Regions from separate parts of the Paenibacillus sp. FSL P4-0338 genome, predicted to be linked through region 1. Evidence: riboswitches for the same ligand, from Rfam matches in the RefSeq annotation. Region 1 holds a riboswitch; the other holds the start of a gene.
The links. Region 1 has a riboswitch for cyclic di-GMP ahead of MKZ07_RS21525 (flagellar assembly protein A). Riboswitches for the same ligand answer to the same signal wherever they lie in the genome.
Positions count from the first base shown of each region.

Region 2: another riboswitch for cyclic di-GMP. It lies ahead of MKZ07_RS28630 (PA14 domain-containing protein); the one in region 1 lies ahead of MKZ07_RS21525 (flagellar assembly protein A).

Region 1 is NZ_JBBOCG010000001.1:4,891,595-4,908,185, forward strand. Features, by position in the region: gene MKZ07_RS21470 (futalosine hydrolase) at 10-717, shown strand; gene MKZ07_RS21475 (1,4-dihydroxy-6-naphthoate synthase) at 717-1,568, shown strand; gene MKZ07_RS21480 (class I SAM-dependent methyltransferase) at 1,610-2,434, shown strand; gene MKZ07_RS21485 (helix-turn-helix transcriptional regulator) at 2,685-4,058, shown strand; gene MKZ07_RS21490 (hypothetical protein) at 4,370-4,834, shown strand; gene MKZ07_RS21495 (hypothetical protein) at 4,848-5,015, shown strand; gene MKZ07_RS21500 (ABC transporter substrate-binding protein) at 5,108-6,181, opposite strand; gene MKZ07_RS21505 (ABC transporter permease) at 6,178-7,023, opposite strand; gene MKZ07_RS21510 (ABC transporter permease) at 7,020-7,826, opposite strand; gene MKZ07_RS21515 (ABC transporter ATP-binding protein) at 7,816-8,940, opposite strand; gene MKZ07_RS21520 (FUSC family protein) at 9,232-10,335, shown strand; cyclic di-GMP riboswitch class I at 10,976-11,068, shown strand; gene MKZ07_RS21525 (flagellar assembly protein A) at 11,173-12,792, shown strand; gene MKZ07_RS21530 (aldo/keto reductase) at 12,823-13,797, shown strand; gene hcp (hydroxylamine reductase) at 13,899-15,551, opposite strand; gene MKZ07_RS21540 (Crp/Fnr family transcriptional regulator) at 15,684-16,388, shown strand; gene MKZ07_RS21545 (aldehyde dehydrogenase) at 16,398-16,591, shown strand, end outside.
Region 2 is NZ_JBBOCG010000002.1:1,068,769-1,085,359, reverse strand. Features, by position in the region: gene MKZ07_RS28660 (AIM24 family protein) at 1-385, shown strand, start outside; gene ltrA (group II intron reverse transcriptase/maturase) at 575-1,867, opposite strand; gene MKZ07_RS28650 (Dps family protein) at 2,554-3,021, opposite strand; gene MKZ07_RS28645 (potassium/proton antiporter) at 3,270-4,748, opposite strand; gene MKZ07_RS28640 (discoidin domain-containing protein) at 4,879-7,563, opposite strand; gene MKZ07_RS28635 (glycosyl hydrolase) at 7,640-9,169, opposite strand; gene MKZ07_RS28630 (PA14 domain-containing protein) at 9,361-11,703, opposite strand; cyclic di-GMP riboswitch class I at 11,718-11,798, opposite strand; gene MKZ07_RS28625 (sugar phosphate nucleotidyltransferase) at 11,937-13,310, opposite strand; gene MKZ07_RS28620 (UDP-glucose dehydrogenase family protein) at 14,384-15,724, opposite strand; gene MKZ07_RS28615 (glycosyltransferase) at 15,729-16,591, opposite strand, start outside.

The sequences.
Region 1 (16,591 bases):
AGGCTGATTATGCAATCGAAGGATCATCATCATTCCGGGGCCGCCGCGCGCATTACTGCGGCGGAAGAAGCCCCCGGGCCGCGCGTGCTGATCGTGACGGCAGTCGCGGCTGAGCGCGAGGCGGTCCTGCGCGGCCTGCACGGCAGCCGCCGCTTCGACGTCATCGCGGCGGGCGCCGGCACCGCGGCAGCAGCGGCGGGCACCGCCGCCGCCCTGGCAGCCGGCTCGTACGGCTGCGTCGTCAGCGCCGGGATCGGCGGCGGCTTCCCGGGCCGGGCACCCGTAGGCTCGCTGGTCGTCGCCAGCGAGATGCTTGACGCGGCCCTCGGCGCAGAGACGCCGGAGGGCTTCCGCAGCGCTGCCGAGCTGGGCTTCGGCAGCGTGTCCGTGCCTGCACCGGGCGCTGCGGTGCAGGCCCTTGCGGCCGCGCTGGCAGCGGCCGGCCTCACGGTAAGCACGGGGACCGTGCTTACCGTATCGACCGCGACCGGCACCGCCGGGACGGCCGCGGCTCTTGCCGCGCGCCACCCGGAGGCGGCGGCGGAGGCGATGGAAGGCCACGGGGTCGCCGTGGCCGCCCAGGCTTTGGGGATCGCGGCGCTGGAGCTGCGCGCGATCTCGAACCCGGTCGGCCCGCGCGACCGGGCCGCGTGGAAGATCAATGAAGCGCTGGACGCTCTGGCAGCGGCGGCGGCTATTTTACGGGAGGTGCTGTAATGACTCAAGAGCTTCATATTGCTTATTCCCCTTGTCCGAACGATACCTTTGTCTTTCATGCCTGGGCGCATGGCCTTGTGCCTGACGCTCCCCGGCTCGATGTGACTTTTGCCGATATCGATATTACGAACGGGCTTGCCGCAGACGGCATCGGGCCTGAGGTACTCAAAATCTCCTACGCCGCACTCCCCTGGGTGCTGGACAAATACAAGCTACTCCCTTGCGGCGGTGCACTGGGACGGGGCTGCGGACCGCTCGTACTGACGCGCAAAGGCGCAGGCGCCATCAAGCATCCGCGCGAGCTATCCGGCCGCAGAATTGCTGTACCGAGCGAACGCTCTACGGCATACCTGCTGTTCCGGCTATGGGTAGCGCAGCAGGTACAGGACGGTCCGGCCGAGATCATCGTTATGCCTTTTGATGAGATCATGCCTGCCGTGCAAAAGGGAGAGATCGATGCAGGACTCGTCATCCACGAAGCCCGCTTCACTTACCCGTCCTACAATCTCAATCTGCTGACTGACCTCGGCAGCTGGTGGGAGAGCGAGACCGGCCTGCCCATTCCGCTAGGTGCGATTATTGCCCGCCGCGATCTGGACCATGACGCCATTACCGGCTGGATTCGCAGCTCACTACAGTATGCCTGGGACCATCCTCTCGACTGCCAGGAATACGTGCTAAGCCATGCCCAGGAGCTATCTCCGGAAGTGGCCAAGTCGCATATTGATCTCTATGTCAACGAATTCACAATGAATCTGGGCGAAGACGGCTACGCAGCCATCTCTGCATTATTGACCCGGGCCGCTGCCGAAGGGCTTGTACCTGCTGTCGATCCTTCGCTTCTGCGTTAATGAAGTAAGGAGATAATCCATCCCGTGAGGAGGCTATTCCCATGATTCCTTCAGGCAACAGCAAGGCTAATATCGACCGTTTTCTAGGGTACCAGAATGACTACGACCGTTACCGGCCGGAAGCCCCGCCAATGGTTATTGAACTGCTCACCAGTTATCTGGGCCGCCGTCCTGCCCATGTTGCAGATATTGGCTGCGGTACCGGCTTGTCCACCTTTCTGTGGAAGGATGCTGCCGATGCAGTAACCGGAGTGGAGCCTAACCCGGATATGCTCAGCAAAGCTCAGGATAAGCTGCATCTCCTGGATCAAGGAGCAGAGAACCTGTCTTTTGTGCAGGGCTACTCTAACCAGCTTCCTTTCGATACGGAGAGCGTGGACATCATTACCTGCTCGCAGTCGTTCCATTGGATGGACCCGGACAGCACCCTTGAGGAGATCGCCCGTTGTCTGCGGCCAGGCGGAGTCTTCGCAGCTTATGACTGTGACTGGCCCTTGGTACTGCAGCCCGCTATTGAAGCCCGTTACAACCGGCTGATCGCGGCTTCGGACGCCCTGCTTGCGGAGCTTCAGACCGGTGCCGATCAGGCCAATAAATGGGACAAGGAAGGTCATCTGGGCCGGATCAAAGCCTGCGGAAGGTTTACGTACGCGCGCGAAATTGTTTTTCACAATACAGAATCATGCGATGCTCAGCGCTATGTCGGGCTGGCCCTCAGCCAGGGTGGTATTCAGTCCCTCCTGAAGCTCAGTCCAGCCTCACTTGAGCAGGATATTGCCGAATTCTCGGCTGAGGTAGAGGCATTCTTCCAGGGCCGGACCTTGCAGGTACCGATTAGCTACCGTATGCGGACCGGAGTGAAGTAACATCCCCGTTAGCACCCAAGCTCCATTCTAATAGTACAAGCTGAATCAAGCACGCCCCAGTCATCCTAATAAGGGAACCGGGGCATTTCAACGTTACAGCAGACTTAACCCGGGATATGGCCTCAGCTTGCTCTTTCATTTGTTCACTGTATCTACTAATCCGGTCTATTGACCATTGGAATTTTATCACATATTATTACACCAATAAATTAAAAATCTAATTACTGGGATTAGGTCAGGTGGTGTTCGTATGAAGTCCACAACCACGATTCGCGATCAGGTAACCGCATATTTGTCTAATCAGGGCCTGTCCATTAATCAGTTTGCCATCTCTTCAGGAATTAATTCCGGTACACTCAGCCGTGTCATTAAAGACCGTCAGCCGATTGCCATGAATCATCTGGAACGCATTACCCGGGGCATGGGCCTGCAGGAGGACTACTTCTATAGCTTATATGTGGACGAGTGCTTTCACCATTCGGCTCCCACCTGGCGGCGCTTGCGGCCGTTTCTTATGCGTTCAGCGGCACTCGGCCGTCTCGACTGTGTTGAACAGGTCGTTCTGAACCTGCTGGAGAATCTGGTCTATGCCCCTATGCTATTTGAGGTTGCAGAAGGGCTGTTCGAGCAGGGATTGTGGCACGCAGCAGCATTATTGTACGAGAATGTGAGCACCAGTGAGAAATATCAGAATTCCGAACGGCTGGCCGTATGTCAATACCGCTTGTTCCGGATTGGTCTTGGTGATGACCAGAGCAGTAATCTGCGAGTAGCCATCCTGTTCGAGTGCTTCATCGACCGGCTGAATGAGGCGGATCAGCTGGACGGATTGAAAGACCTGCTGGATGTCTACTACTCTCTACAGAAGTGGTCCAAGGTGAACGAGCTTGCTGAGAAAATGCTCCAATTGGCTACGCTCCGTTACAATCTCCAGCTCCGATCAAAACGTAAACCGGACAATGAAAGATTGCCTTCAAGTCCGCTGTATTTATATATTCTCCGCTCCCATCTCTTTCTATCAAGTGTCTGTATGGAGTATGGAGACTATAAGTCTGCGATAGAGCGTGTAAGCCTCTATACAGATGTGAGTTGGATACAAGAAACTAATGACGAAGCAAAGCGGATATTAGCCCAATTCAAAGAGTGGGGTAGAGCGAATATCTATTTGTATCGTTTACTCGATGGGCAATTAGAGGTATTGAATGATTATGTGGAATTTATATCTACCCAGCCAGACGAGATATTCACGGCAATGTATAACATTGTTAAATCTGCAAATCGGTATAATTGGAATGTAGACCATATTCTTGAGCGCTTCTCTAGTTACATCCCTTACCGAACGTATAATTCTGAATTTGGTGAATATAACCAGCAAGTTATGGCAGACAAGCATACTCGCTTTCTTGCTGAATTAGCAGCCTATTACCTCCACAATAAGTATTATGAGAAGTTTACGAATGTACTGCGAAACCTGGAATCCTCCGCTAAAATCAACAACGAGAGTATAGCCATTACTTGTGTGGATCTATTTGAACAATACAGGTATACAGCAGGAGAAGAAGAAATGGAGAAATACAAACTTTTAATTAGAACAGCACGAAATTCAAAAGCAACAGCATTCTAGCCTTCTCCCAACATTTACCCTATACTTAAAATCAGCGAGACGAAGAACGTCCCGGTTGCCCTTTGTGGGGAAGCCGGGGCGTTTTTCTATTTTCCGGAGAGGATGAGGAGCATGACTTTTGAAGAAGCGCATGAACAGTTTATCAGCGGACACTTGAATAGCAGACCTGAGGGGGAACGCCAGGCAAGGCTGGAGTGGGGACATCTTACCAGACTTATCTGTCGACTACAGAACTGCCGTCCGAATTTTGCGCCATCAATCCGACCTCTTCTCAATCATTGCCGTGATTTAGAGAGTTAGGAGGCGGAATAGTGCTATTACATAAACGCAGCGGCGAGACTTACCCTGTTTCTTTCTTAGCGCTACAACCATATGACATACAGCATCAGATGCATGATTGGGAGAAAGGCTTCGATTGGTCCATATATTTCAACCAGCGCGGAATTGAAATCTATAAGATGGTGGTAAGCGGAAATACAGTTATTCAAGGGGTTATTTCTTTTGAGGAAAAGGAAGATCATGTCTGGGTACATCTTATTGAGAGCATTCCTTCACAGCGCAAGGAGTTTAGTAGAGTTGGATTGCATTTACTCGCCTTTGCTTGCAAGCGAAGCACTGAACTTGGATTTGGTGGTGCTGTCGCGTTACAATCAAAAATCAAGCCAAGGCTGATACATTATTACACGAGTATCGTTGGGGCTTCACATTTTGGCGGCGGCCTAATCGTTATTGACGAGACTGTCGCCAAGCGTCTCATTATGTTATACTTCCCATAAAGAGGTGATGATCGTGAAGAAGTATCCTACTGTTGATCTCGATGATGTTGTCCGCCAGTATGCTGACGGTCATTACGTGCAACAATCGATGCCTGGCCCCAATCCGGAGCGCGATAAAAGGGTCAGTGACGCTATTGCTAAGTTGAAAAAGGAACGTTCATCTGCTCAGGTTCGCCAATAAAAGGCGGGCCTTTTTTAATGCACATAAAACCAAAAACCCCCGCCTGCGCATAAGCACAAACGGGGGCTTCACTGCTGACTCCAGCCTGCCAGCTACTTCTTATTCATCTTAAACATCAGGAACAGCTCATTATAGTGGGCAAGCATCCGCTTACCGAGGTTGTCGTAGACCTCCAGCCGGTCAGTGAGCTCGGCGGGCGGGTAGAAGCGCTCGTCGCCGGAGATGTCCTCCGGCAGCAGCTTCAGCGCAGGCACGTTCGGCGTGGAATAGCCGACGTATTCCGTATTCTGGGCCGCCACATCCGGCCGCAGCATGAAGTTGATGAACTTATGCGCGCCCTCGACATTACCTGCGGTGCGCGGAATGACCATGTTGTCGAACCATTTGTTCGAGCCTTCCTCCGGCACGACGAAGTCCAGCTTGTCGTTATCATCCATAATCTCCGAAGCGTCGCCGGACCAGACAATACCGACCGCCGCTTCTTCGTTGGCGAGCAGCATTTTGACCTCGTCACCCACAATGGCCTTCACATTCGGAGACAGCTTGTTCAGCTTGGCGAGCGCCTCCTGCAAATGCTCCTCCTTCGTGTCGTTGACAGAGTAGTGCAGGCTATTCAGTGCCATACCCATGACCTCACGGGCTCCGTCCACGAGGAAGATATTATTCTTCAGCCGCTTGTCCCACAGGGAATCCCAGCTGCTGAAATCAATCCCCTTCGTCATGTCGGGGTTGAAGATGATCCCCACCGTCCCCCAGAAATAAGGAACCGAATACTTGTTACCGGGATCGAAGGACAGATTCATGAACTTGGAATCGATGTTAGCGAGATTCGGCAGCTTGCTGTGATCCAGCGGCAGCAGCAGATTCTCTTCCCGCATCTTGGCGATCGCATAGTCAGACGGGATGACGACATCGAAGATCGTGCCGCCCTGCTCGACCTTGGTCAGCATCGCTTCATTGGAATCGAATGTCTGGTAGATGACCGTAATCCCGGTCTCCTCCTGGAACTGCTTCAGCAGATCGGGGTCCACATAGTCGCCCCAGTTATAGATGGTCAACGTGTTGCCGCCCGAATAGCCCTGGGCTGAGTTCAGCCGGGAGGCCAGGAACATCAGTCCGAAGGCAACGATCAGAATCGCCAGGAACGTATTGACTAGCTGCTTCATCTAGGCACCCCCGCTTCGGCCACCGGCTCGGCAATCTGTACCGGCGGGCGGCTCTTACGCTGGTTCAGGTAGTAATAACCGATGACCAGCAGAATCGTGAAGAGGAAAATCAGCGTCGACAGCGCGTTAATCGACAGCGACACCCCTTGCCGGGCCCGGGAATAGATTTCCACCGACAGGGTGGAATAGCCATTGCCCGTGACGAAGAAGGTAACTGCGAAATCATCCAGGGAATAGGTCAGGGCCATGAAGAATCCGCTGAAGATTCCCGGCTTGATGATCGGCAGAATGACCTTCGTGAGCACATCCCGGCGCGTAGCCCCCAGATCGCGGGCGGCATCCGTTAAGGTCGGGCTCATCTCCTGCAAATGCGGCAGGATCATAATGACCGCAATCGGAATACTGAACGCCACATGCGAGAGCAACACGGAGGTGAAGCCCAGCTTGATCCCGACAATCGTGAACAGGATCAGGAAGGAGGCTCCGATAATGACATCCGGGCTGACAATCAGCACATTGTTCAGCGAGAGCAGCGTGTTTTTGGCCCGGCGGCTGCGGACATGATGAATCGCCAGCGCTCCGATCACCGCTATTATGGTCGCAATAGCCGATGACAGGAGGGCAATGACCAATGTGTTAATCACAATAATCATCAGCCGGGTATCAGCAACCACTTCACGGTAATAATCCAGCGTGAAGCCTTCGAACTTGTGCATCGTGCCGCCGCTGTTGAACGAGTAGTACATCAGATAGAAGATAGGCGCGTACAGCACCAGGAAGACCAGCACCAGATAGATATTGGCGATGCCGTTCTTGTTCTTAACCCTGCGTCTGTTCTTCATCCGCGCACCCCCTTCCGCGAGCCGCCGGTCAGAATCATGAACAGCGCCATAATCGCGATCAGGAACACCGCAACGGTCGAGCCCATTCCCCAGTCCTGTGTAACCAGGAAGTGCTGCTCAATCGCGGTGCCGAGCGTAATCACCCGGTTCCCGGCAATCAGACGCGTAATCATGAACAGCGACAGCGCCGGAATGAACACCGCCATACAGCCGGAGCGTACACCCGAGATCGTCAGCGGAAAAACCACCCGCCGGAACGTTGTCCATCCCGATGCGCCCAGATCGCGCGCGGCATCCACCAGCGACAGATTCATCTCATCCAGAGCACTGAAGATCGGCAGAATCATGAATGGAATGAAAATATAGACCGACACAAACACGAAGCTGAAGCCTGTGAACAGAATCTGCTGTTCGCCCAGACCCACCAGATCAAAGAAGTTATTGACCGGGCCGAAGGTGCCGAAGATCCCGATGAAGGCGTATGTTTTGAGCAGCAGGTTGATCCAGGTCGGCAGAATAATCAGCAGCAGCCACAGCTGCTTGTGCTTCGTTCGCGTTAGCAGATAAGCCGCCGGATACGCCACCAGGAGCGAGAACACCGTGATCAGAAAAGCGTACCAGAATGAATTCAGCATCATTCTCATATAGACCGGTGTGAAGAAATTGACGTAGTTATTCAGCGTCAGCTTCCCCTCCAGATCGAACAGGGAATAGTAGACCACCAGCAGCACCGGCGCAATGACAAACAGTGCGATCCACAGATAGTACGGGATGAGATAATACGACTTCCCCTTACTCATCATGGCTCTCCACCTCGGCGTAAGCCTCCAGACGCTTGTCGAACTCTTCCTCCGTTTCACCGAAACGCATAACATGGATCGCTTCAGGGTCGAAATACAGCCCGATCTCGGAGCCAACCTCCGCCTTGCGGGTAGAATGGACAAGCCATTCATGGCCCGAGCCGTCGTAGCAGCTGATCTCGTAGTGAACCCCGCGGAACAGCTGGGAATCCACACGCACCTTCAGCTTGCCCGCTTCCAGGGTAACAATCTCCAGATCCTCAGGGCGGATCACAGCCTCCACCGCTTCATTCGGCTTCAGACCGGCATCGACACATTCGAACCGGTGGCCGCCCCACTCCACCACATAGTCCTCAATCATCACACCCGGCACGATGTTCGACTCTCCGATGAAGTCCGCCACGAACCGGTTAATCGGTTCATCGTAGATATCATTAGGCGTGCCGCTCTGCTCAATCTTGCCGCCGTTCATGACGAAGATCCAGTCGGACATCGCCAGCGCCTCTTCCTGGTCATGGGTAACGAAGATGAAGGTGATTCCCAGCCGCTGCTGCATCTCCCGCAGAATATACTGCATCTCGGTACGCAGCTTCAGATCAAGCGCAGATAACGGCTCGTCCAGCAGCAGTACCTGCGGTTCATTGACAATGGCGCGCGCAATGGCGACACGCTGCCTCTGCCCGCCGGACATTTCATTAATGGCCCGCTGATCATAGCCGACCAGGTTGACGAAGCGCAGCGCTTCCTGCACCTTTTGCTGAATGACATCCTTCTTCAGCTTCTTGATGCGCAGTCCAAACGCCACATTCTCGAATACGTTCAGATGCGGAAACAGCGCATAGTCCTGAAATACCGTATTGACCTGCCGCTCATTGGCGGGAATGTGGTTGATTTTTTTGCCGTTAAGATAGATCGAACCTTCAGTCGGCTCCGCGAAGCCGGCGATTAGACGCAGAATGGTCGTTTTTCCGCAGCCCGAAGGGCCCAGCAGCGTGTAGAATTTACCGCGTTCAATTTCGAAGCTCACGCCTTTGAGTACAGCCTCTTCGTCGTCGTATTGCTTAATCACCTGGTCAAAAGAAATAATAGTGCCTTCCGGGGTAGCTATAGCTAACAACCTCCCTTACTTATGTAGTACAACCTATTTTACCCGCTTCTTGCGGGAGACAATCCGGCAGCGGCATGCTCAGCACGGATAAGCGACAATTCCTGCCTTGGTCTGGCAGACTTCAATATATAGCATAAAGGAATCCTGCAATATATGCGATAGCTTACATTGTGAAATCACGCACAAAAACTTAACAAGTTCGTAAAATCTTGCCCGCCTCCGGCCTGTTTTGAGGTGCTATAATGAAAACGGATGAAAACCATAAAATTTTTCCTATTTACATGAAAGAAGATGACAAACATGAACGAGGGCTTACAAGAGCGCCTTGAAAAGTTCGGATTATCCTTATATATGATACGGATTACGCTCGCCGCTTCGCTCTCGTGGCTGGCCGTGCACATTATCTACGGGGACCATTACCTGTACTTCGCACCGCTGGCGGCGATTCTGATTACCCAGAGCAGCGTCAAGGCCTCCCTTGAAAAAGGCGTCTACCGCATGACCGGCGTGGTCCTTGGCGGCATCGTCAGCCTGATCGTAGGCAAGTTCTTCGATGTGGGCGCGCTGTCGATTCTGCTGATGCTGCTGATTGGCATTGGGGTGGCTACAGCCTGCCGGATCAATATCCAGGCCGTCTCTCAGATCGGTGTCACCTCGGTGCTTGCACTCACCTTCTATCATGACCAATATATCGTCTGGAGAGTCGCCGAGACGCTGATCGGCGTGCTGATTGCCCTCATCATTAATATGATTATCGTGCCGCCCAAGAGCTTCGTCAAGGTCAAGGACCTGGCACTGAAAGGCAGCCTGACCTTATCCGATGCCTTAACCGGATTCGCTGCAAGCGGCCGGGATGCAGCGCAAGCCAAGGCTGCTCTTGAGCGCTCCGGCGAGCTTCTGAAGAAGAGCGACCGGCTGCAGAAGGAGATGCATTACACACTGTCTCATTACCAGTGCCGTAAGGACATTGGCAAGCTGACACAGTCGACCACCCATCTCATCAAGGTTCACTCCTATGTCAAAGCCATAAGCGAAGAAATCGCTCTGCTGCCGGCCCATTATGCCGCCGCTGATTGGATGCTGGAGGTTGTAACCGCAACGGCAGACTGCATCGCCCTGTATGGCACACGGACGCTATCAGATGCCGAATGCAGCGGACGTTCACTCCAGGAGAGTCTGAGAAGAGCCCGCGACGTGCAGCTCGCCTGGTTCTCGCAGCTGCAGGATCAGTGCCCGCTCGCAGCCTTCCGTGATCTCGGTGCGGTGTTCTCCCACCTGAACCGGATTCTTGAAGAGATCGAACGCGCCGATTACGCCGCGCTTTCCACCGCACCACAGCATGTCAAGACACACCCTGCACGCGCCATCCAATTCATACAAAAAGGACTCTTCCACAAGCTATAAGCTTGGGAGGGTCCTTTTTTTTGTGTTGCCATAACTTTTCGGTGGGATAGGATGCTTGCGGGTAAAGTGGCTTGGGTAGCAGCACGTAAAGTTATAGCAGTTGGAAAAATGACACTTGATTCAGCCGAATTATACGCTTTAATTGAAGCAGTTGGATAAAGTACATCTAATCCGCCGAATTCTCTGGAATCCGTTAAAAGTGGGCAAAATATGTGTTGTTTATCCATCTGCTGTTCCCATAGGCGGCATTCATCCAACAGCAAGTGGACAAAATCCAACTGCTATATAAGACGCATTTAAGATTAGAACTTAAAGCCTGCTCCTCGCTGCGGTGAACATATGCCCCTCCGCTGCTTTTTGCTTTTTCCACCTGCCGGGCGCAGAAGACCGTCCCCCTTTTTCCAGTTCTCATGACTTCCATAAGCTGTAAGCGCTGGGAAACCAGTTTTTTTGTCGAAATAGAGCTGCATATTTTAAGTTTTTTGATAAATAGGCATAATATAGTTGAAAAATAGCTCTTTAAGTACTAGAATTAAGCTTGTTTGCAGAAGTTAATGCCGCACAAGAACTATTTATGACTCTTTTTGTCGATTACAGTCGATCACAATTCATCGCCTCTACAGGATGTATCTCATTGATCTATTTCTAAAGGCAAACTTCCCGAAAGGGCAGGACGCAAAGCCATGGGCCTAAGAACGCCGGAATCTGCGTTTACGGTCGCCAGGCTGCCAATAGAGACCACTTAAGCCAACTGTTTACGGGAAGTCTCCCGGGCTTGATGATGTTCTTTCTCTGTACGAATTGCCATTGATCATACGAAAAAGTGAGGTTACAACCATGCCGCAGCAGGATATCGAACCAAGCCGATATGAATTCGTAGAGTCCCTGATGCACGAACGTAAAGGTCTCCTGGATTCATTCTCTGTGGAGGGCCGGGCTTCTGACGGGACAACTGGGGATAAGAATGGAATTATCCTCGTGCAGGACAACCAGATATTCATTACTCCCCCGCTCCCCGGAGGCACTCCCGCCCGCATTTCTGCGATCCACCCTGTTGTCCTGAAGATCAACTGGAAGACCGTTACAGCGCCAACCGAGGTGACCAAGGCAGATTATATTACCTGGGAGATCTGCGAGAAGCCGCAGTATGAAATTACCGTATCGCCTGACAAGCTCAAGGTCCATTTCACTTTATACCGTGCAGAGAAGTACGCCTGGAACCTGGTCAACTGCCCCGCCGCCTTCGAGGCGGTCGTCCGTGCCCAGCCCAACCCGGCAATGCTGCTGTCCACGCTTACCATAGATCAGATTATCGCCTCACTGGACAACCGTTTTATTTTGCGCAACCTGAATATTCCCGCCCTGTACGCGGAGCTGGAGAACCCTACATATCTTCCCGTATGCATCGCTGAAGGAAGAGCCCCGCTGCCCGGCAAGGAAGCCCGGCTGGAATTGCAGCTGCCGGAGCATACACTGGTGGGGAACGGGATGCTTCATAGACAGGGAAGCCGGGCTCAGAAGCCTGCGGATACCATGGAGTATCTCCGTTTCCCGGGAGCCCCCTTTACCTTTGCAGGTGAAGTCTTCGCCCGCAAACTGCCGCCGGAAGAAGGCATTCCCGGCCTCGACACAGACGGAAGGGTCCTGCCCCCTCCCCCGCCGCAGGATATCTACTTTGCTGCCGGTAATCATGCCAAGCTCCTTCCCTGTGGTAATATCGTAGCCAAGCACACAGGCAGACCCCGTATCTGCGGAGGAAACAGCAGCGTCCGAATCTGTGACTTCCCTCCAGTCTGTCTGCTGACCAGGGAGATGATGGACCCTGGCGGTGACGTTATGTTCGCAGGCGACATCATTGTACCGGGTGATCTGGATGGATCTGTAAGGATCGAAGCCCTGGGGAATGTGTACGTCTATGGCGATATACGCCAATCTACAATTATAGCCACCGGCAGCATTTATGTTAGCGGCCAGGTTACCGGCAGCGGCCTGTACGCCGGATATGCCGGGGTACAGCAGCATCGTTTGCACAGCTTAGCAAGCCTGCTGCGGACAGAGACGGACGGACTGCTTGAGGCAGCGCGCCAGCTGGCCAAGAATGTGGAATCCCGACAGCAATCCGTGAATTACGGCCTGGTGGTTATGCTGCTGCTGGAGGATAAATACAGCCATCTCGACAGCCTGATCCGCGATTTCCAGGCTGCCCTAAGCCGTATGAACGGAGAGTTCGGCTTCGGCACGGACCCGCTCCGGCAGATGCTTGAGGTATTCGCCCATCCGGGACAATACACCGGGTACATTACAGACAGTGTCCTAAGCCGCTTCTCCAGGCTGCTGCTTAAGCTGGGCGAGGAGATTGAGCTGCTCCAAGAGGAGCATGCGGTGATTAACCTTGCCCGGTCGCAGGACAGCCGCCTGGAGTCCGGCGGCAAGCTGCTTGTGCGTGATTCCTGCTAAGACTACTACTAGATAAGGAGAAGTGAGCGCATGCGATATAACCGTCTGGGCAATAGCGGCCTGCAGGTATCCGCCCTGGGTCTTGGAACCAATTCATTCGGCAAACGGGCAGATCTGGAGACCTCGCTCCGCATTCTGCACACCGCTATGGATCAGGGCATTAATTTCATCGATACCGCCAATATCTATGCCGGCTCTGAATCGGAGCGGATCATCGGCCTTGCGCTTGAAGGCAGACGCCATAACACAGTGCTGGCGACCAAAGCCGGATTGCCGAAGCATGAGGGACCCGGCGGCAGCGGCTCTTCGCGCCATCATCTGATGCAGGAGCTGGAAGGCAGCCTGCGCCGGCTGAAGACCGACTATGTGGATCTGTATCAGATCCATACCTTCGATCCCTACACACCGCTGGAGGAAACCCTGCGCACGCTGGATGATTTGATCTCCGCAGGCAAGGTGCGGTATATCGGAGCCTCCAATTATGCCGCCTGGGAGCTGATGAAGGCGCTTGGGATCAGCGAAGCCCGTAACTGGGCGAAATACATCTCTATCCAGTGCAGCTATTCGCTGGCTGACCGTACGCCCGAAGCCGAGCTGCTTCCGCTCTGCCTGGATCAGGGTCTGGGCATCATCCCATACTTCCCTCTGGCGGGCGGTATCCTTACCGGCAAATATTCCGGCAGCAGCAAAGCCCCTGCCGGCTCCAGAGCAGAGACCGATCCGAACTTCCTCCGCTTCCTTACCCCGGAGCGCATCTCGCTCGGGGAGCAGGTTCAGGCGATTGCGGAGGGGCTGGGCACCTCACCTGCGGCTCTATCCCTGTCCTGGCTAATGAACCGGCCCGCGGTCTCCACGGTGATTGTCGGAGCGACTACAGTAGAACAGGTACAGTATAATCTGCAGAGTCTTTCTGCTTCGCCGGATGCGGGGATACTTAAGCAGCTTGACCTGGCCAGCGCCGCCTTCTGTACCGGCGAGCCGTTTGCGGTCTACCGGCTGCCGTAAGCGGTGACGGTGACAGTGACGTTCATATCTATAAACACACAAAGCGAGCTCCCGTAGACGGAGACTCGCTTTTGTGTATTTTGGCTCATGAAGAATGTGTATTATACCGCAGCGATGAACCGCTCCATGTCTTCCTGTACGGTAGTAATACCGCCGATGCCGAAGGTATCTACCAGAACCTTAGCTACGTTAGGCGACAGGAAGGCCGGAAGCGTAGGGCCCAGATGAATGTTCTTCACGCCCAGATGCAGCAGCGCCAGCAGTACGATCACCGCTTTTTGCTCATACCAGGCAATGTTATAGGAGATCGGAAGATCGTTAATATCCGCAAGACCGAAGACTTCCTTCAGCTTAAGTGCTATAACCACAAGAGAATAGGAGTCATTGCACTGGCCGGCATCAAGTACGCGCGGAATTCCGCCGATATCGCCAAGCGCCAGCTTGTTATATTTGTATTTGGCACAACCTGCGGTCAGGATCACCGTGTCACTAGGCAGCTCTGCTGCGAAGTCGGTGTAATAATTCCGGCTCTTCATCCGTCCGTCGCAGCCAGCCATGACGAAGAATTGCTTGATGGCGCCGCTCTCTACTGCTCCAACCACCTGATCTGCCACGTTCATTACAGCCGCATGGGCGAAGCCGCCGATAATCTCGCCTGTCTCAATCTCTACCGGAGCACTGCAGCTCTTGGCCTGCTCGATCAGAGCTGAGAAATCCTTCTCTCCGTCCGCGCCTGCCGCGATATGTTGAATGCCCGGATAACCGGTGTTGCCTGTCGTGTACAGCCGGTCTTTGTAGCTGTCCTTCGGCGGTACGATGCAGTTCGTGGTCATCAGAATCGGACCATTGAAGCTGGCAAACTCCTCATTCTGCTTCCACCATGCATTGCCGTAGTTGCCTACGAAGTGGCTATATTTCTTAAATGCCGGATAGTAGTGGGCCGGCAGCATCTCACTATGCGTATACACATCCACTCCGGTACCCTCGGTCTGCTTCAGCAGCGCCTCCATGTCCTTGAGATCATGACCGCTGATCAGAATACCAGGGTTCGTGCCTACTCCAATATTGACTTTGGTGATCTCCGGATTACCGTAGGCTGCGGTGTTGGCACGGTCAAGCAGCGCCATCACATCCACGCCGAACTTGCCGCACTCCAGCACCAGAGCCGTCAGCTCACCGCCGTCCAGATTATTATCCAGCGCAGCTGCCAAGCCTTTTTCCATAAAAGCATGTGTCCCAGCTTCATAGAAGCCCAGTACCGCAGCATGCTCCATGTAAGCAGCCATTCCCTTCAGACCATAGGTCAGCAGCTCGCGCAAGGAGCGGATATCCTCATGTTCCGTAGCAAGCACACCCACCGCTCTCGCCTTGTCCATCAGCTCTTCATCCGTCACCGCATTCCAGTTCGCCGCGTCATGCTCCGACAAATAGGCCATTACTCCGGCATCAGCCACTCTGCTGCGCCACAGATCCCGCAGGGCCAATCCTTCCCGGATCTTCGCAGTGAAGTATTCCGGCACGAAGTTGGCATTGGTAATCGTAGCGAACAAGCTCTCTATGATAAATTTCTCCGTCACCGGATCGGTAATCCCCAGCTCACGCCCGCTGCGCGCGAAAATGGCAATGCCCTTGAGTGTATACACCAGTAGATCCTGCAGATTTGCTACCTCACTGGTCTTGCCGCATACCCCCTGAATCGTACAACCGGTCCCCTTAGCTGCCTCCTGACACTGGAAACAAAACATTTCGCTCATTACCTGAATCACTCCTTATCATTAATGGAATCGCTCTGTGCCTCGCCTTTACAGTTACCAATAATTGTAGTAGACTTTCGTCTATCAATCGGTAACGAATGTTACCAATCACAACTCTTCGGGAGGAAAAGTATGAGACCGGAGCCTGCTTCGCTGCAAGCCTGCCTGCTATTTCGCGGAAAATCCGCAGATGAGATCGAACAGTTACTGTATACGCTGGTCTACTCTGTCAGCTCCTACCATAAGAATGCGATTATTCTGGCAGAGGGTGATCCGGCGGACCGGCTTGGGATTCTGCTCTCCGGCCGCATCGAGGTACAGAAGACACACCCCACCGGCAGCAGTGTGACCATCGCGCATCTGAAGGAGGGGCAGACCATCGGCGAAGCCGTATTGTTCCGCAGGAATAACACCGTGCCCGCCACCGTCACAGCCACTGGCCCCTGCAAGGTGATGTTCATCAGCAAGCAGGAGTTGCTGAGATTATTCGCGGCCGACACCGATATCCTCACCCGCTTCATCGAGAATCTGTCCGAGCGGCTGGTACTCGTGAACAGGAAGATCGAGAACCTGTCAGCCGGACCGTTGCGCCGCCGTATCGTAGACTTCCTGCTGGAGCAGGGAGAGCAGCAGGAATCCGATACCTTGAAGCTTCCCTTCAGCCGGAAGGAATGGGCCGAGCATATGAACACCGCCCGCCCCTCCTTGTCGCGGGAGCTGGGATTCCTGCGCGACCAGGGCTGGATCGAATTCAAGGGCAATGAAATCACCCTGCTGAACCGGAGACGGATGCATGATTACATCCAGACTCTGCCTTCTTCGGCAGGCAATCTATAGGAACCACAAATGACTGAGGAGGATACAAGCATGCCACCGTCCACTGCACAACAGATCGACCAGCTGCTGACTGAGCACAGGCAATGTTTCGCCAGCGGAGTCACGAGAACCCCCGGCTTCCGGCTGGAGCAGCTTCGAAAGCTGAAGGAGGCTATCTCGCGCAATGAAGCCCGGATTATTGCTGCACTGAACCAGGATCTGCA
Region 2 (16,591 bases), on a different contig from region 1:
CACGATGCAGACGAGAGTCCTGAGCATGAAGAATATGCTGATTACCCGTGATATCGTCAAGGTCAAATTCTCCGGCCGCGGCAGCATAGGCATTCTGACAGAGGGCACGGTCTGCGAAGCGGAGCTGCATCCCTTTGATCCGCTGTATGTCGATGCCGGGAGCATTATCGCTTATCCTGAGAACGCCAAGCTGGAGCTGACGGTCTACGGCAACCATCTCGCCAGCCAGCATATGAGCTATCACTGGAAGATGACCGGCCACGGGCCTGTGCTGTTCCAGGCCGGACGCCAGAGCAGACGCTTCGAGCGCGACAATAATGAAGATGGCATAATCAAGCGATTCCTGCGGGAGGCACTGCCCTTCGGCGGTGTATTTATTAAGTAAGTGGAAACGGCATTGCCGTCTTTTTAAAGGACGGTACCGTTTCAGCGAGAAATAGAAGGATAAGTTATCGTGTGAAACATATAAATTCTAGAGTAAAGGGCTGGTGCAACCCAGCCCCTCCTCATCAAACCGTACGTGAGGTTTTCCCTCATACGGCTTTCCGATGTTTGTCATTCATCGGCATGCAGATTACAATAGCGTTTTTAGTCCATATTGGATGGTCAAATATCTAACTTCTGACCGGGATCTCATCCATCTTCCTCGTTGTCTCTTCTTCGCATACCACCGGGTAAATCGTTGCAGAATATACCAATCCAGTTTTGCTAACCTCTTTTGGCTGTACTTTGTGTAATAGTAGTTTCTCCATCCTTGAATCTTGGGATTGAGCCATTCCACGTGTTCCGCAAACGATTTCGAACGCATGCTGGGCGGTGCTAATCTTTCTTTAACCACGCCTCGAATTCGTTCCTCCGCCTTCTTCGTTAGCCACTGCTGCGTGGTGTAATACACCTTGCCTTGGGATGTTTCTGCCTTCTTTTTCCGGTGGTGCATTCCTAAGAAGTCGAATCCTTCGTCTCCTGTCCATAAGCCGACAATACGGGTTTTGGTTGGGTGTAGCGTCAGCTCCAGACGTTCCATGATTCTGCGTATGAGTTCATACGCATGTCCGGCGTCCTTTTTAGTTTTACAGACCACCACAAGATCGTCTGCATACCTCGTGAGTTCACCTACTCCTTTCCCGTGTTTTTCCCACAGTCGGTCAAAATAGTTCAGATAGATGTTCGCCAAAAGTGGTGAGATCACTCCACCTTGTGGTGTGCCTAAATCGGAACGTCTTACGTTTCCTTCTTCCATGACTCCCGCCTGAAGCCACTTCCGGATTAACTTCAGGATTCGTCTGTCATTGATACGCATTTGTACCAATTTCATCAGTTTCTCCTGGTTAATATTGTCGAAGTAACCTTGGATGTCGACGTCGACTACCCAATTTCCTTTGCGGTTGCAGGCTTTCCGGATTCGATCCAGTGCTCCTTTCGCACTTCGCTTCGGGCGAAATCCGAAGGATACTTCTTCGAAATCCGCTTCGAAGATCGGTTCAATGACGAGTTTGGTTGCCATCTGCACCACTCGGTCGCGCACGCTGGGTATGCCCAGCGGTCTTGGTTTCCCGTCTTTCTTTGGGATATAGTGCCGCCGTACGGGCTGTGGGTGGTAGTTACCATCCTTTAATGCTCGCTCGCAGTCTTTGAGAAATTGCACTTCTCCTTGTTTCTCAATATCCGCGAGCGTCACCGTATCTACTCCGGCAGCCCCCTTGTTCGCTTTCACCCGTTTCCAGGCTTCACTCAGCACATCCCAGCGGTAGACTTTGTCGTACAGTGCATGGAATTTACGCTTGTTGTTCTCCTTGGCCGCATGACCTAGCTTTTCTTGGAGTTCTTGAACTTTTTCCTTAGGTGTCGTTAGCCTACTGGCATTCACTCACTCGTACCTCCTCCAAAAGCATAAACAAAGCAGGGCTCCTTCTCTCCCTAAGGTTATGTTGTCCTTAGGTTCCTCGGTACTATGAGCCCCTCGGACTCCCTTCCCACAGACGGTTCATTTCATCTTTTGGACTTATAGAGCGTCTTTTTACGGGTTTCTAAAAAAAAAATCCTCCCGTGTGGGGGAGGGTCTCCCCAGTTCACTATGTCTTCTTTCCTTCCATGCCGATCCCCATACGCCGGAGGATTCTTCACTGCCGTTCCAAGTTCTCTGCAGCTTCCATGGTCTTCACCCATATAAGCGAGGTTCGACTTCCTCTCTTCCCCCTTGCGGGGCCTTTATGACGACGCGGCAGGATTCACTTCATGTTACGGCCTGGCGGGTTGCTCGCCCTGTCTCTGACCGGACTTTTGTCGATGCGCTTCTACGCACGGATTTCGCCGTACGCAGGCATCCTAGCTACACGGGGGCTTGGCCCCTCCCGTGACCGGACTTTCACCGGTTAGAAGATACGCGCTTTCTGGGCACGCCTTATATTTTAAGCAAAGAGCGCCCGCATGTGTAACGCGGGCGCTCTTCTATATGTCCTGTGCGGAATTACGCAAGTGGAAACGGCATTGCCGTCCTTTAAAAGGACGGTACCGTTTCAGCGAGAAATAGAAGGATAACGTATAGCGTGAAACCTATACGTTCTTATATTCCAGGTAAGCGTTCAGCATCCAGGCTGTCTTCTCTACACTTGTCCGGATTCCGATCAGCAGATCGGCGGTAGGCTGGTCGCTGACCTCCTCTGCGCTAGTAATGCCCTGCTTCAGCTCTTCAGCTACGGCAGCGAAGTCTTGAACCAGCTGTGCCACCATTTCCTTCGCGCTCTCACCGCCCGCGGCTTCCTTCAGGCTGGAGAGCTTCAGGTACTCTGCCATGGTGGAAGCAGGGCGTCCGCCGATGGCGAGCAGCCGTTCAGCCAGCTCATCCACATAACCCGCAGCTTCGTTGTACAGCTCTTCGAATTTCTCATGCAGCGTGAAGAATTGAGTTCCGCTGACATACCAGTGGTAGTGATGCAGCTTCACTCCCAGCAACGTCCAGTTCGCGGTCTGACGGTTCAGGACAGCATGCAGTGCAGTGTGGCTATTAACTTGTGTACTCATTCAAAAAACCTCCCGGAGTGTGTATTTTACAACGTATTGTATTTAGACTCATTCTAAATCTATATACAATTTAACATACTTTTTTACGTATTGCAATCTATTGTCCTGCAGCCTTGATGTATTGCACATTCTAGCATTCTTCCGGGAGCCTATCCTATAATTTGAATCACAATTCTGCAAAAGCACATGGATTGACATAAATCACCTGAACCGGAAGAGAAGCTTACATCCCTCCCGTAGGATGTCCCTTATACCGTAGGGATATCCTTCTCTGCCGCCCGTCCCAAGCCGCTGCGGAAGATGGCGCGCATCTCCTCCCGCTTGCTTTTGGGACTAAGCACATATACCGTATCTCCAGGTTCAATAACCGTGCTGCCATGCGGCGTCACAATGGTCTTGTTCCGTATAATGGCCGTGAACAGAATATCGTCCGGCAGGCCGATCTCTGCAATCTGCATGCCCGCAATCGGCATCTGCCGCTCAATTCCGATATGATTGAATTCGGAATCGGTCTTCCCGAGCGCGACCAGCTCCATCAAGGAGGGCTGGGACCCAGGCTCCCGGCCCACCAGCCTCAGCCGCGAGGCCAGAGGCGAAATGGTGGTTCCCTGAATCACTGCCGAGGTCAGGACCACGAAGAATACGACATTGAAGAATAGCCTGCCATGCGGCAGCCCCGCGAGCAGCGGGTAGGTCGCCAGGACAATCGGGACGGCTCCCCGGAGCCCGGCCCAGGAGATCAGTAGCTTTTCACGGAAAGAGAACCGCGACACAAGCAGGCTGAGGAATACGCCAAGCGGTCTTGCTAGGGCCATCAGGATGACAGACAGCAGCAGCCCTTGCCAGGCCACAGCCGCCAGCTCCTGCGGGAAGACCAGCATCCCGAGCAGAATGAACATGGCAATCTGCATCATCCAGGCGAAGCCATGATTGAAGTTCATAATGGTGCGGTGGTACATCAGCTCGGAATTCCCCAGCACCAGGCCCATAACATAGACGGCAAGCAGCCCGCTGCTGTGTACCATGGCCGAGACCCCGTAAGTCAGAACTGCGAAGCCGACCGCCATGACCGGATACAGCCCGGTGGAATCCAGATTAATCCGGTTAATCAGATACACTGCAAGCTTGCCAATGATGATCCCGATCAGCAGCCCTACCCCCATCTCCCAGAAGAACGACAGCACCAGGCTCCAGACTGCAGTATCCGGGTGCTGCACCCATTCAATCAGCGACACGGTAAGGAATACAGCCATCGGATCATTACTGCCGGATTCGGCTTCAAGCGTCGAGGTTAGCCGTTTGTCGATATTTTTGCCGCCCAGCACGGAGAATACCGCCGCTGCATCTGTGGAGCCGACAATGGCCCCGAACAGGAAGCTCTCCGCCCAGGGTACACCGAGTACGAATTTGGCAAAAATACCAACGATCACCGTAGTCAGCAGTACCCCGAGTGTAGCAAGCGACAACGCCGGCTTCAAAATCGGGCGAATATCCTTCATGCTCGTCTGCATGCCGCCCTCAAACAGAATCACCACCAGGGCAAAAATGCCGGCAATCTGCGTGAGTGAAGCATTGTTGAAATAAATAAAATGGCTGAGCACCATGCCGGCTGCAATAAACAGGACCAGAGCAGGCATGCCAAAACGGGTGGAGAATTTGGTGGAGAGCACGGCGATCAGCAGCAAAGCCGCCAGCAGCAGGATGATTTGATCTGCAAGATGAGTCATGAACCGGTTCACACCTTCCCCGGAGCCGGGTATCCGCCATAGCCCCATTTACTTCATAATAATGTTTATGATTCCAGGGCAGAAAAAAACCCCGGTGGGCTGAATTCCACGGAGGTTATTATGCCGTCCTTCATTCTCTTGAATACACCTGCAGCTCCTGAATCGACCAATAGTTGCCGCCGGAGCCTGTCTGGGTAATCTTGATATGCCGGGTCTTGACCGGAGCAAACGTAATCTTGGTCTTCTCCAGCTGGCCTTTGCCCGCTGCGACCTGTCTCCAGCTCTTGGCATCATCCGATACCTGGACAGTGTAGCCGCGCGGATAATCATATGGCGATAAAGGGTAATCCATGTCTATAGCTTCTACCGTATGTTCTGCGCCCAGATCAATCTGGAAATACTCCCCCGAAGCCTGATGCTTGACCGTATCCCAGCGGGTCCGCCGGTCTCCGTCAATGGCACCTGCCGGATTGGAAGCCTCCTTACTCACACTGGACGTCACCTTCCAGCCTGCCCGGTCCAGCGGGACAAGTCCGGTTGCTGTAATCTGTGTCTTCTCTGACATCACACCAGAGCCGGACACTCTTACAGCATAAGTATAAAGTGTGCCTTCCTTCAGCTTGCTGTCGTTATACTCCGTTCCCTTCACCGCTGTAGCGATGACCTTCAGCTTCTCGTCCGGGCCGTCCGCCCGGAGCACTTCATAGCTTGCTCCGGGGGCTTCCAGCCAGTTCAGATGCATCGATAATCCCTTGACAGCAGTCGCCTTCAGGCCCTGCGGCGCCGTATCCGCTACCTCGGAGGAAGGCTCCAGAATATACTGCACGCCTTCTCCCGGAGCCAGCGTCTCCGTGAATTCCAGCTCCGGCGAAGCGGCTCTGCCGGTTACATAGCTGCGGGCCTCCTCATAAGTATCGCCCTTGCCGAACCGTTCTCCTTCGTACACTGTCTTCTTCGGCATTGTGACCTTGACCTTAACGGTCTGCTCGGTGCGCTCGAAATTGACGAAGTTCACCAGCACCTTGTTCGATGTCGCCTTGCTCCCCGCCAGCGGCTCAAGCGTGGAGGTGTCCACTGCTCTTACGTAGACCAGCTTATCCTTCAGCTCCTCCTTATTGCTGATCTGGTAGGTCAGCGGAGCGCCGTGTGTGGCATAAGCCAGATCCAGCCTGCGCATGATACTGACGCGGGATTCTTCGCCTTCCTTGGTGTAGTAGATCTCTGTAGCCGCCGGATCATGATCCTCCAGATTAAAGCCGTATTTGAACAGGCTGAAATTCTTGAAGAAGGCGGCATGCTGCACGAACATATCCGCATAGCCGAGATGTGCCCGCATAATCCGGTCGAACACCGCCGAGGTCCGCTGCTTGGCCCCGTATTGATACGCATCTACATGAGAGTCCGAGGTGCCGAACTCGGTGGCGAGCATTTTTTTGCTAAGGCCGTCTACCGATCCCCCGAAGGTCTTCAGGTTCTCCGTGAAGCTCCCGCCCTGTCCGAAAATATAGGAATCGCCATAAGAATGTCCATTCGTCAGATCCGTTACCGCCTCCAGCTCATCACGCTGCTTCGGGTCGCGTTCCCAGCCGTCGGGGTCTCCGCACTGCTTCACCGGCCCCTTCTGGTTGCCGCACGAGTCTTCGCTGTAGCCCGGCCAGTAGGCCCATCCGGGTGCAACCGTCTGCAAATGGGGCGCGATCGTCTTACCCTTGCTGTTCAGCCACTCGGCTATAGCCAAATTTATCGCTTTGGAACGGTTGAACAGGCCCGGTTCGTTATCCACCTCGTAATACTGGAAGTACGGGCTGTACTTCTGGAAATAATCCGTCAGCTTCTTCTCCGCATCCCCCGGCAGCGTTCCGTCCGCCTTCAGCTTGATATCGCCTGTGTACAGATAGAGCGCTACGGCCTGCATATTGTAATCCTTCAGGACCTTGTAGTACTCCTCCATCTTCTCACAGGAACGGCCCACATCGCTGGCACAGCTGGTACGCATGATATTGCCGCTGTAGGCTACGCCCAGCCACTTCATAATATAGGGCAGATGCGTAACCGCCCCCTCGTCAAAATAAAACTGCTTGTTATTGACCACCGTCCCGGTCACCGTATAGCTGCCGTGAATCGGCTCCTTAATCGGAGACTTCAGCGCCTCCAGACTGAGATTATCCCATGTCCACCAGTTGTACTTATCCTCAGCTTCTGAGGAATAGATTCCCCTGGCCGTCCGCAGCGTCAGCTCGTTGGTGCCGCTGATGAGCTGCTCTTTGGGAATGTACAGCTCATAGGTTTTGCGGAAGTCGTATTTGCTGCCTGTTCCGGCAATCCCGGCGATCTGAATGATGCCTGAGAGCTGACGGTTGGAGAATACGCCCATCTGGGGTACGGATTTGTACGCATCGATAATGCTCACGCGAAATAAGACCCCGTGCTCCGGGATCTTATCCAGCTCATACTGAATCCGCAGCTCCGGGTTGGTCTCCCCGTGCAGGCCGGAGGGAAGTGACTTCAGCTCTGCCGACCTGGCAGTGGTTGAGGCTATGCTGAGCGTCTTCTTCACCCCGCTTGACCCTGCCGCCTTGAACTCATCGGCAGAGCCGTCATGCTTGCCAAGCTTCCATAGAACCGTTCCTTCCGGCATCTCAGGACCGGCATCCTTAGCCGCCGACAATGAAGACAGATCCACATCCGCTTCACCGTCCTTCGTCCCGTAATCTCCGAAGATAGAGACGGACAACAGAACCAAGATGATCAGTGCTGCAAATTTTAGTAGCCTGTGGAGATATTTACCGGGTTTCTTTTGAACTCTAGTCCTCATTCCCTTGTCCTCGCTTTCTTCCGGAATTCTATGCTGTACCGGGATAACGTTACGCTTCTTCTGCTGCGGGGCTTCCTTAAGGAAGCGTCAGCGCACTCTGGGGAATTATCATCTGCTTCTGGCTCTGGCTTCTCCACATCAGACTGACGCTGGCATCCCCGCGGTTCTCGTAATACTCTACCTTGATGGCGTAGGGGGTATTTGCGGAAAGTGTGATGCTGCCCTCCTTGCCCGCGCTGCTCTGATTCTTCCAGCTGTCGATCAGGAGCTTGCCGCCGATCCATACGCGGATGCCGTCATCCGAAGAAGCGGTAAACGTATACTTTTCACTGTAGAGAGGCTTAAGGGTCCCGGTCCAGCGTACCGAGAATGCATCCTTGGGCAGGCCGGAGGCTGGTGAATTGCCATGCCAGTTGAATTGAAGGGTGCTGTCGTTACGGGTAAGCAGCGGTGTGCCGGACAGGTCCATATTGCCATAATACTGGCCCCTCAGGCCATTCCTTGAGCTTACAGCCGCCGCATGGGTTTTGGTACCCACCGCAAGCTTATAGTCCTCCCGCGATACCGTGTATTTATGATTCATAAAGCTTTGAATTTTCACGGTCGGGTTATTCTCAACCAGCATCTTGCCCCATGTCATCGTATATACCCATTTGCTTTGTTTTTGAGACATGATGACAGGGTCTGGAAGCTCTCCGCTCTCCCCGATTCCGATCGGTTTGCCGCCCGCAAGCTTCAGGAGGCTGTCATAATAGGACTGCTTGAAATCATTGTCATAAATATCGGCGGCCAGAATATCCACCTTGGCGGTGCCGGGAAAATAGGCGTGATACGGCTCAGACGACTTATTGGGGGCATTCGGATTCCACACCCACAGCAGATTGTTCAACTTATGCTTATTCACCATGCGGTCATAGACCAGGTCCCAGAGCTTCGCAAAATCATCCTTCTGCCCCCACCAGAACCAGCCGCCGTTCATTTCGTGATAGGGCCGCCATAACACCGGAACTCCGGCATCGCGCAGCTCGCCCAGATACTTGGCCACTTCATCCAGCTCAGCAACTAATGCTTTGTACTGCGGCGTTCCGGGAGTGACGTACTGCTTGAATTGATCCTGGCTAAGCGGCTTCTGCACATTGGTCCATACCGGCGCGGTTCCCGGCAGATTCTGATGGAAGGTCATGGCGACAATGCCGCCGCCCTCATGCCATCGTATGGCGCTGTCCACGACAGCCTGACGCTGTCTGGCAATGATCTCCTTAGACTGGTTGCCTATGGCTCCCAGCTCATAGCCATGCAGAACGGCATAGCGGCCGCTTGTTGTGCGGAGCTTATTATTGAATTCATCGGGGCTCTCCAGGTAATCATGCTGGCCGGATATCATCCCCTTGCCGCTAAGATCACTAAGATAGCTTAACAGTGCGGAAGCCTCCTTGGAGGCCGATGGATTAATGGGTTTAATGGGCCCCATGGGAGCGGAGGCGGCAGGTGCCGTAACCTTAGCGGCTGCGGGCAGACTGCGCCCTTCCCCCCATGGAAGTAATGAAAGGATAAGGATTAGAGGAAAAATAATTGTATATAGCCTGTACTTACGGTAAGTGTTCAATGTAATCTCCTTTCTCCAGCCACACTCTCAGGCAGGCCCCGGAGGTTAAGCCTCGCGGATTATCTACCTTTCTATAGCTTAGTAGCCCTGCTGGTAAGCAGGGCCATTAAGAGTGGCTTACAGGATTTATAATTGTAACGTCTTAACCAGTAACAGCGCCAATGATGAACACAGCTGCGGACCTTATGAGCTTAGGAAGCGGACGGGAGGAACAGCGCGCTTGCCGGAACGGTACCTTTGGATTGGCTTGGACTCTGCCACATTAGCCGCGCTTTTGCATCCCCTTGATTCTCATAATACTCTACCTGAATATCATACAGCTCGCCTGCGGTCAGGCTGATGCTGCCCATGCGTTCGGTGCCGCTCTGCTTCACCCAGCTGTCAATCACAAGCTCACCGTTAACCCGTACGCGGATACCGTCATCGGAATTGGTATAAATCTGATACGTCTCTGTGTACAGCGGCTTAATCTTCCCGCTCCAGCGGACAGAGAAGAAGTCTATACCGATAGCAGCATCCGGCGAGCCTTGGCGCCAGTTGAAATCAAGCACCGCATCGGTGCGCACTGCAGCGGGTTCGCCCGATAGCGTCATGTTATTGAAGTATTCCGCGTACAACCCATTGGCAGCAGGGACTTCTACCGGCAGATCCACCGGTGTTGCTGTAGGAGAAGGAACGGGAACAGGAGCCGCTGTCGGTGTTGGTGCCGGTGTTGGCGTTGGTGTCGGTGCTGCTGTCGGCGTTGGTGCCGGTACTGGCGTCAGTGTTGGTGTCGCTGCTGGTGTTGGTGTTGTTACTGGTGCCGGCGTTGCTGTTGCTGCTGGTACCGTTGTCGGTACTGCTGTTGCAGCCGGAACAGGTATGGATATGTTGCCTGCTCTGGAGAAAAGCGCACTTGCAGGTACGGTTCCCTTCACCTGGCTAGGGCTCTGCCACATCAGATGGACATTGGCATCGCCAGCATTCTCATAGTACTCTACTTTGATATCGTACAATTGCCCGGCAGTTAAGGCTATGCTTCCTGTGCGGGCAGTTCCGCTCTGTTTGACCCAGCTGTCAATGACCGGTGTGCCGTTCACCCACAAGCGGATACCGTCATCCGATGTAGTATAGAACTGATAAGTCTCACTGTAAGCCGGCTTAATCTGTCCGGTCCAGCGAATTGAGAAGTAATCTACGCCCAGTGCGGCATTAGGAGTCCCCTGACGCCAATTGAAGCTGATGACATCATCGTTACGCACCATAACCGGTGTCCCCGAGAGCGTCATGTTCTTGAAGTATTCTCCAAGCAGGCCATTCTGGCCAGGCTTACTCTCCGGGTCGCCGAAGGTTGGGACCGGCTTCTGAGTCGGCGCAACGGTTGGTGTTGCCGTCGGCGTTGGCGTCGGTGTTGCGGTTTGTGTCGGTGTTGCTGTTGGTGTCGGTGATACTGTAGGCGTCGGCGTTGCCGTTGGCGTTGCGATTGGCTTAGGAGCCGCCGCCGGAGCAGACCAGGCCTTATATTGGTCACGGGTTAGTGTGTAACTGTCATTCATGAAATTCTTGATTGTCGCCGTGCTGTTATTCTCATAGAGCATCTTGCCCCAGTTCATCATGAACACGTAATTCTGCTGGTTCAGCTTTAGCTTCGATATATTTGGCATTTCACCGTTCTCGCCGATGCCGATCGGTTTGCCGCCAGCCAGGCTGGTCAGATCATCATGATATTTATTGGAGTAGTCGTTATTATATATATCTGCTGCCAGCACATCCACTCTGTCCGCACCCGGATAAGTCCGTGGATAGGGATCGGAGCTTGCATTAGGCGCATTCGGGTTCCATACCCAGAGCAGATTATTTAACTGATGAACGTTCACGAACCGGTCATACATAATATTCCACAGGGCTGTAAAATTATCTTTCTTCCCCCACCAGAACCAGCCGCCGTTCATTTCGTGGTAAGGTCTCCAGAGGATCGGAACCTTAGCATCCCGCAGGCTTTTCAGAGAGACCGCTACTTTATCCAGATCGGTGATCAGTGCATTATACTCTGGCGTTCCGGGGGTTACGTATTTGTTAAATTGCGCCTGGGTGATCGGCTTCTGCACATTGGACCATTCGTACTTGGTGCCTGGCAGATTCTGGTGGAAGGTCATGGCGACAATGCCGCCCGCTCTGGACCAGTTCGTCGCACTCCAGACGATATTTTTGCGTTGTGCAGCTACTCCGCTCTCACTCTGCCCACCGATTGCTCCCAGCTCATAACCATGCAGTGCTGCGTATTGTCCGCTTGTTCCCTTCAGCTTGTTGCTCAGCTCATCCGGACTCTCGAAATAGTCATGCTGGCCTGTAATGATTCCATTTCCCGAGATATCATACAGATTGTTCAGCAGCTTGACCGCCTCCGCTGAGGCGTTAGGGTTCACCGGCGCTCCTTCAGAGGAGGCAGCCTTGACGGTGGAAGGGGCGATTCCCAGTCCCACAGGTACAGCAGACAATACCACGGCCAGCGACAGCACAGCGCAGAGCAAACGAGACTTACGGTAAGTTTTCACAATATTCTCTTCCTTTCGGTAGCCAGGCTGCCACTCTTGCGAAGGCCCTATAGCTTTGCGTCCCTGTCTTTCGATCAGGTTTGCCTTTGTCGTTTTGGAAGGATCAATCCCTCTTACCGTAAATTATCGTCTTTATGCAATTTTTTTGTAGAGCAAACGCGAATTTCTCCGAATAAATAGTTCCGAGTACCTGTTTTGATTCTGTAACAAATGGTTAAATAGATAAGTTAGACCTACGAAATGAACTGATGTAGCGCTATATCCTCCCAGTCCAGAGTAATACGGATGTTATCTTCCTCTACCAGCTCCGACCCCGTCTGCACCTCAATGAACTCCACATCGGTAAGAGCAAGAATGGCATGCTTGGTCCCTTCCGGTATCCGCACCACATCTCCTGCCTTCACCGTATGCATCTTCTCATTGATGACAATGCTGGCTTCCCCGCTGACGAAGGTCCAGATTTCACTGCGTTTGTGATGCAGCTGATAGCTGATATTTTTGCCCTCATTGATGAAAATCCGCTTGGTCAGCACCTCGTTGCCTTCGTCATACTTTACATAATCTATCACCTTGTAGTGGCCCCAGCGGCGCTCCTCGTACATCGGTCTTTGTTCAAAAGACTTCAGCACTTCCTTGATCCGCGGACTCTCAGTCTTGTGCGTCACCAGAATGCCGTCCGGGCTGGCAGCGATAATCAGATCCTTCGCCCCGATCACGGTAATCGGAATATCCAGCTCGTTAATGAGGCAGGTCCCCTCGGAGTCAGCGGTCACAAAGCCTTTGCCGACATGGTTGCTGGTCATTTCCTCGGTCAAGGTGTTCCAGGTACCCAGGTCCTTCCAGAATCCGGCATACGGCTGTACGACGATGTTCTCTTCTTTCTCTACCACTTCGTAATCGAAGCTGATGGAAGACAGCAGCTTATACTGCTTCTGCAGTTCCTCATAATTAAGCGGCAGCCCTTTGCGCTGCAGGATATCCAGCAGGTAACCCAGACGGAAAGCGAACACCCCGCAGTTCCAGAGAGCCCCCTGGCTAATCAGCTCCTCGGCCTGCACACGGTCCGGCTTCTCCTGGAAGTGGCTGACCTGCAGATAACCATTCGCTCCCGCATCTGCACCCGTTGGAATAATGTAGCCGTATTTCTCCGAAGCATGCTCGGGAACTACGCCCATCAGCGCCAGGTTCGCCCCGCTCACCAGCATGGTGTTCTCCAGTTGCAGTACCGTTTCGAAAAAGGAGGATTCCACGTATGGGTCCACCGGCAGAATCGCCACGGTCTCGCTTGGGGAAACCCCTGCGATGGAATAGAGGTAGGCCGCCGTCAGCGCAATGGCCGGGAACGTATCCCGCCGCTCCGGCTCCACGATGATCGGCACCTCGCTGCCGAGCTGGCTCTGGATCATCTCCACCTGGCTGCGTCCGGTCGCCAGATAAGAGGACCCGGCCATGCCGTTCTCCTCCAGCTGTCTCCATACCCGTTGTACCATTGATTCCGGTTCACCTGCCGGACTTGCCAGTACCTTCAGAAATTGCTTGGAGCGTGAATCATTGGACAACGGCCAGAGCCGCTTGCCGGAGCCGCCTGATAGAAGTACTAGTTTCATAGTGAACCCTCCATATCGTATTGTTATTGGGTATTTCTTATTGCGGCTGTGTGTTAAAATCCCGCCTGTTATGAGGGTCGCTGCAAGGAATTTTGGGCTTACGGCCGCTGTTGTCTCCAGATGTTGTTGATTATATTGCTTGCAGCAGATAATATCCGGAGACAAAGGCGGACGCTACCGCTCCTACAGCTCCAAAATTCCTCTCCGCTCCATTTCATAACAGGCTTGTGATTTCATATCCGCTTCGCCCGCAGGCGAAGCTCCCGGTTAAAGATCCGGGTATTGCCGCTTGTTGTAGCGGCAAGGGGGGCCGGGCTGCCGCTTGTTCCAAGGCGTCGCCGCTGACCTAGCGGCTAGAGAAAGCAAGAATTCCAAGACAATGGAATTCAAGACCGGGATTCAAGACTCTTGTTCCAAGGGCTTGCCGCACAAATTTGCGGCGGCAGAAGCTGGTTAGTTTAAGTACGTGACACAAATGCTGCTCAGTTGCTCCATTTGGCTCGAATCCGAGAAATCAAGGGCACTTGTGCTCCTCATTTGCTCGTTTAGCCAACTTTCCCAGGATTCAGGGGCACTTGTGCTCCTCATTTGATCGTTTAGCTAACTTTCCCGGGATTCAGGGGCATTTGTGCTCTTCATTTGCTCATTTAGCCAACTTTCCCGGGATTCAGGTGCACTTGTGCTCCTCATTTACTCATTTAGCCAACTTTCCCGGGATTCAGGGGCACTTGTGCTCCTCATTTGCTCATTTAGCCAACTTTCCCGGGATTCAGGTGCACTTGTGCTCCTCATTTGCTCATTTAGCCAACCTTCCCGGGATTCAGGAGCACTTGTGCTCTTCATTTACTCATTTAGCCAACCTTCCCGGGATTCAGGGGCACTTGTGCTCTTCATTTCACCGTGCAGCCCACTTTCGGCACATCCAAGGGGATTTATCCCTCTTATTTCACCGCGCAGCCCACTTTCAGCGCATTCAAGAGGATTTATCCCCTTCATTTCGCCGCGCAGCCGATCCGGCGCAGCTCCTCCAGAAAAGGCTGACTCGCCGTGGATCGCTGCCCTTGACCGCAGGTCTACACCGCGCCAGCCACGCTAGCGGAGAATCCGCTAAGCCCGCCCATCTGCGGGCGGCCGACGGAGATGTACTCGAGGCCGGTGCCTTCGATTTGCTCTTTGCTATAGACGTTGCGGCCGTCGATCAGCACCTGGCGGCGCATGGTTCCGGCGAGCTGGTGCAGGTTGATCTCCTTGAACTGGCTCCAGTCGGTCAGCAGGCAGACGGCATCGCTGCCCTCGGCAGCCTCTTCCGCCAGTCCGCACCAGCGGAGCTGCGGGTGATCGTATTCCTTACGGAAGTTATCGGCCGCAATCGGATCGTACAGCTTGACGATGGCGCCTTCGGCCACCAGCGCCTCAACAATCTCACGGGCCGGGGCCTCGCGGACATCATCGGTATTGGGCTTGAAGGCAAGCCCCCAGATGCCGATGACCGCGCCTCGCAGGCTGCCGAGTGATTCATGGAGCTTGGAGATAATCATGAAGCGCTGGCCTTTATTGACTTCAACGACGGATTTGAGCAGCTTGAACTCATAATCCACGTTACCGGCAATCTGGATCAGCGCATTGGTGTCCTTCGGGAAGCAGGAGCCGCCATAACCGATACCGGCTTGCAGGAAGGTCGAACCGATTCTCTGGTCCATCCCCATGCCGCCTGCGACTTCGGTGACATCTGCTCCTACCTTTTCGCAAATGTTGGCAATCTCATTAATGAAGGAGATCTTCGTCGCCAGAAAAGCATTCGAGGCATATTTGATCATCTCAGCGCTGCGGATATCCGTAACGAATACGTTGTCTGTGAAGCCCTTATGAAGCTCACGCATGGTCGGCTCAAGCGCCGAATTATCCAGTCCGATGACGATCCGGTCGGGATGAAGCGTGTCGCGGATGGCAGAGCCTTCACGGAGGAATTCAGGCGCAGAGACGATATCGAAGGGATGATTCGTGAGGGAGGAGATCAGCTGGCGGATACGCTCATTGGTGCCAACAGGGACGGTCGACTTGGTCATGATGATCTTGTAGCCTTCCATCGCCTGGGCAATCTCGGCAGCGGCACCTTCGATATACCTCAGGTCGGCTTCGCCTCCCGGCAGGGAAGGTGTACCCACGGCAAGAATGACGATATCGGAGCGGCGGACCGACTCCTGAAGATCGGACGAGAAGCTCAGCCGGCCCTCGCGCAGATTCATTTCGATCAGGGCCTCAATGCCCGGCTCATAGATGGGAGATTCCATCCGGTTCAGCTTATTGATTTTCTCCTCATCCTTATCCACACAGATGACATGATTTCCATTTAAGGTAAAGCATACGCCTGATACAAGTCCTACATAGCCGGTACCAATCACTGCGAGTTTCATACTTTCATCCTCCTTTTAGGAAATTGACGTAGGCCTGTTCCACATACTGCTTGAACTGGACCATAAACGCCTGCTCATCGAATTTGCGTGCATGGCCCATAATCTGGTCGATATCCCACGCATAGGACTCCACCTCATCAATGGCCTTAAGCAAATCATCAACTTCCTGGTGCTGGAAAAACACGCCGTTAACGTATGGGATAATCGTGTCCAGCGCGCCCCCGGCCTGATAGGCGATGACCGGTCTTCCAGCAGCATTCGCCTCCAGCGGCGTGATGCCAAAATCCTCTTCCCCCGGGAAAACAAACGCCCGGCACTGGGACATCAGCCCTGTAACTTCCTCATCCTCCAGCCGGCCCAGGAACGATACATTCCCCTTGGCCATGCCTTCCAGACGCTTACGGTCCGGTCCGTCCCCGACAATATACAGCTTAAGCCCGTTACGGTTGAACGCCTCCACCGCCAGATCGATCCGCTTGTAGGAGACCAGCCGCGAGACAATCAGATAATAATCCCCAATGCTCGGGGAGCTGGTGAAGCGGGCTGTATTGATCGGCGGGAAAATCACATCGGAATCCCGGTGGTAATAATTCTGAATCCGCGTCTTCACGACGGAGGAGTTGGCGACGAACTGGTTCACATTTTTGGAGGTGCGCTGGTCCCAGTTCTTGAGCCGCTGCATATACACCTTGAGCAGTCTTTTGAATAAACCTGAATTCGATTGCCGCTCCATGTACGTGTCATAGTCCCAGGCGAAACGCATCGGCGTATGACAGTAGCACAGATGGAAGGTGGACTCGGGCACCTGAATGCTTTTCATAAAAGCACTGCTGGAGCTAAGAACGATATCATACCCGCTGAAGTCCA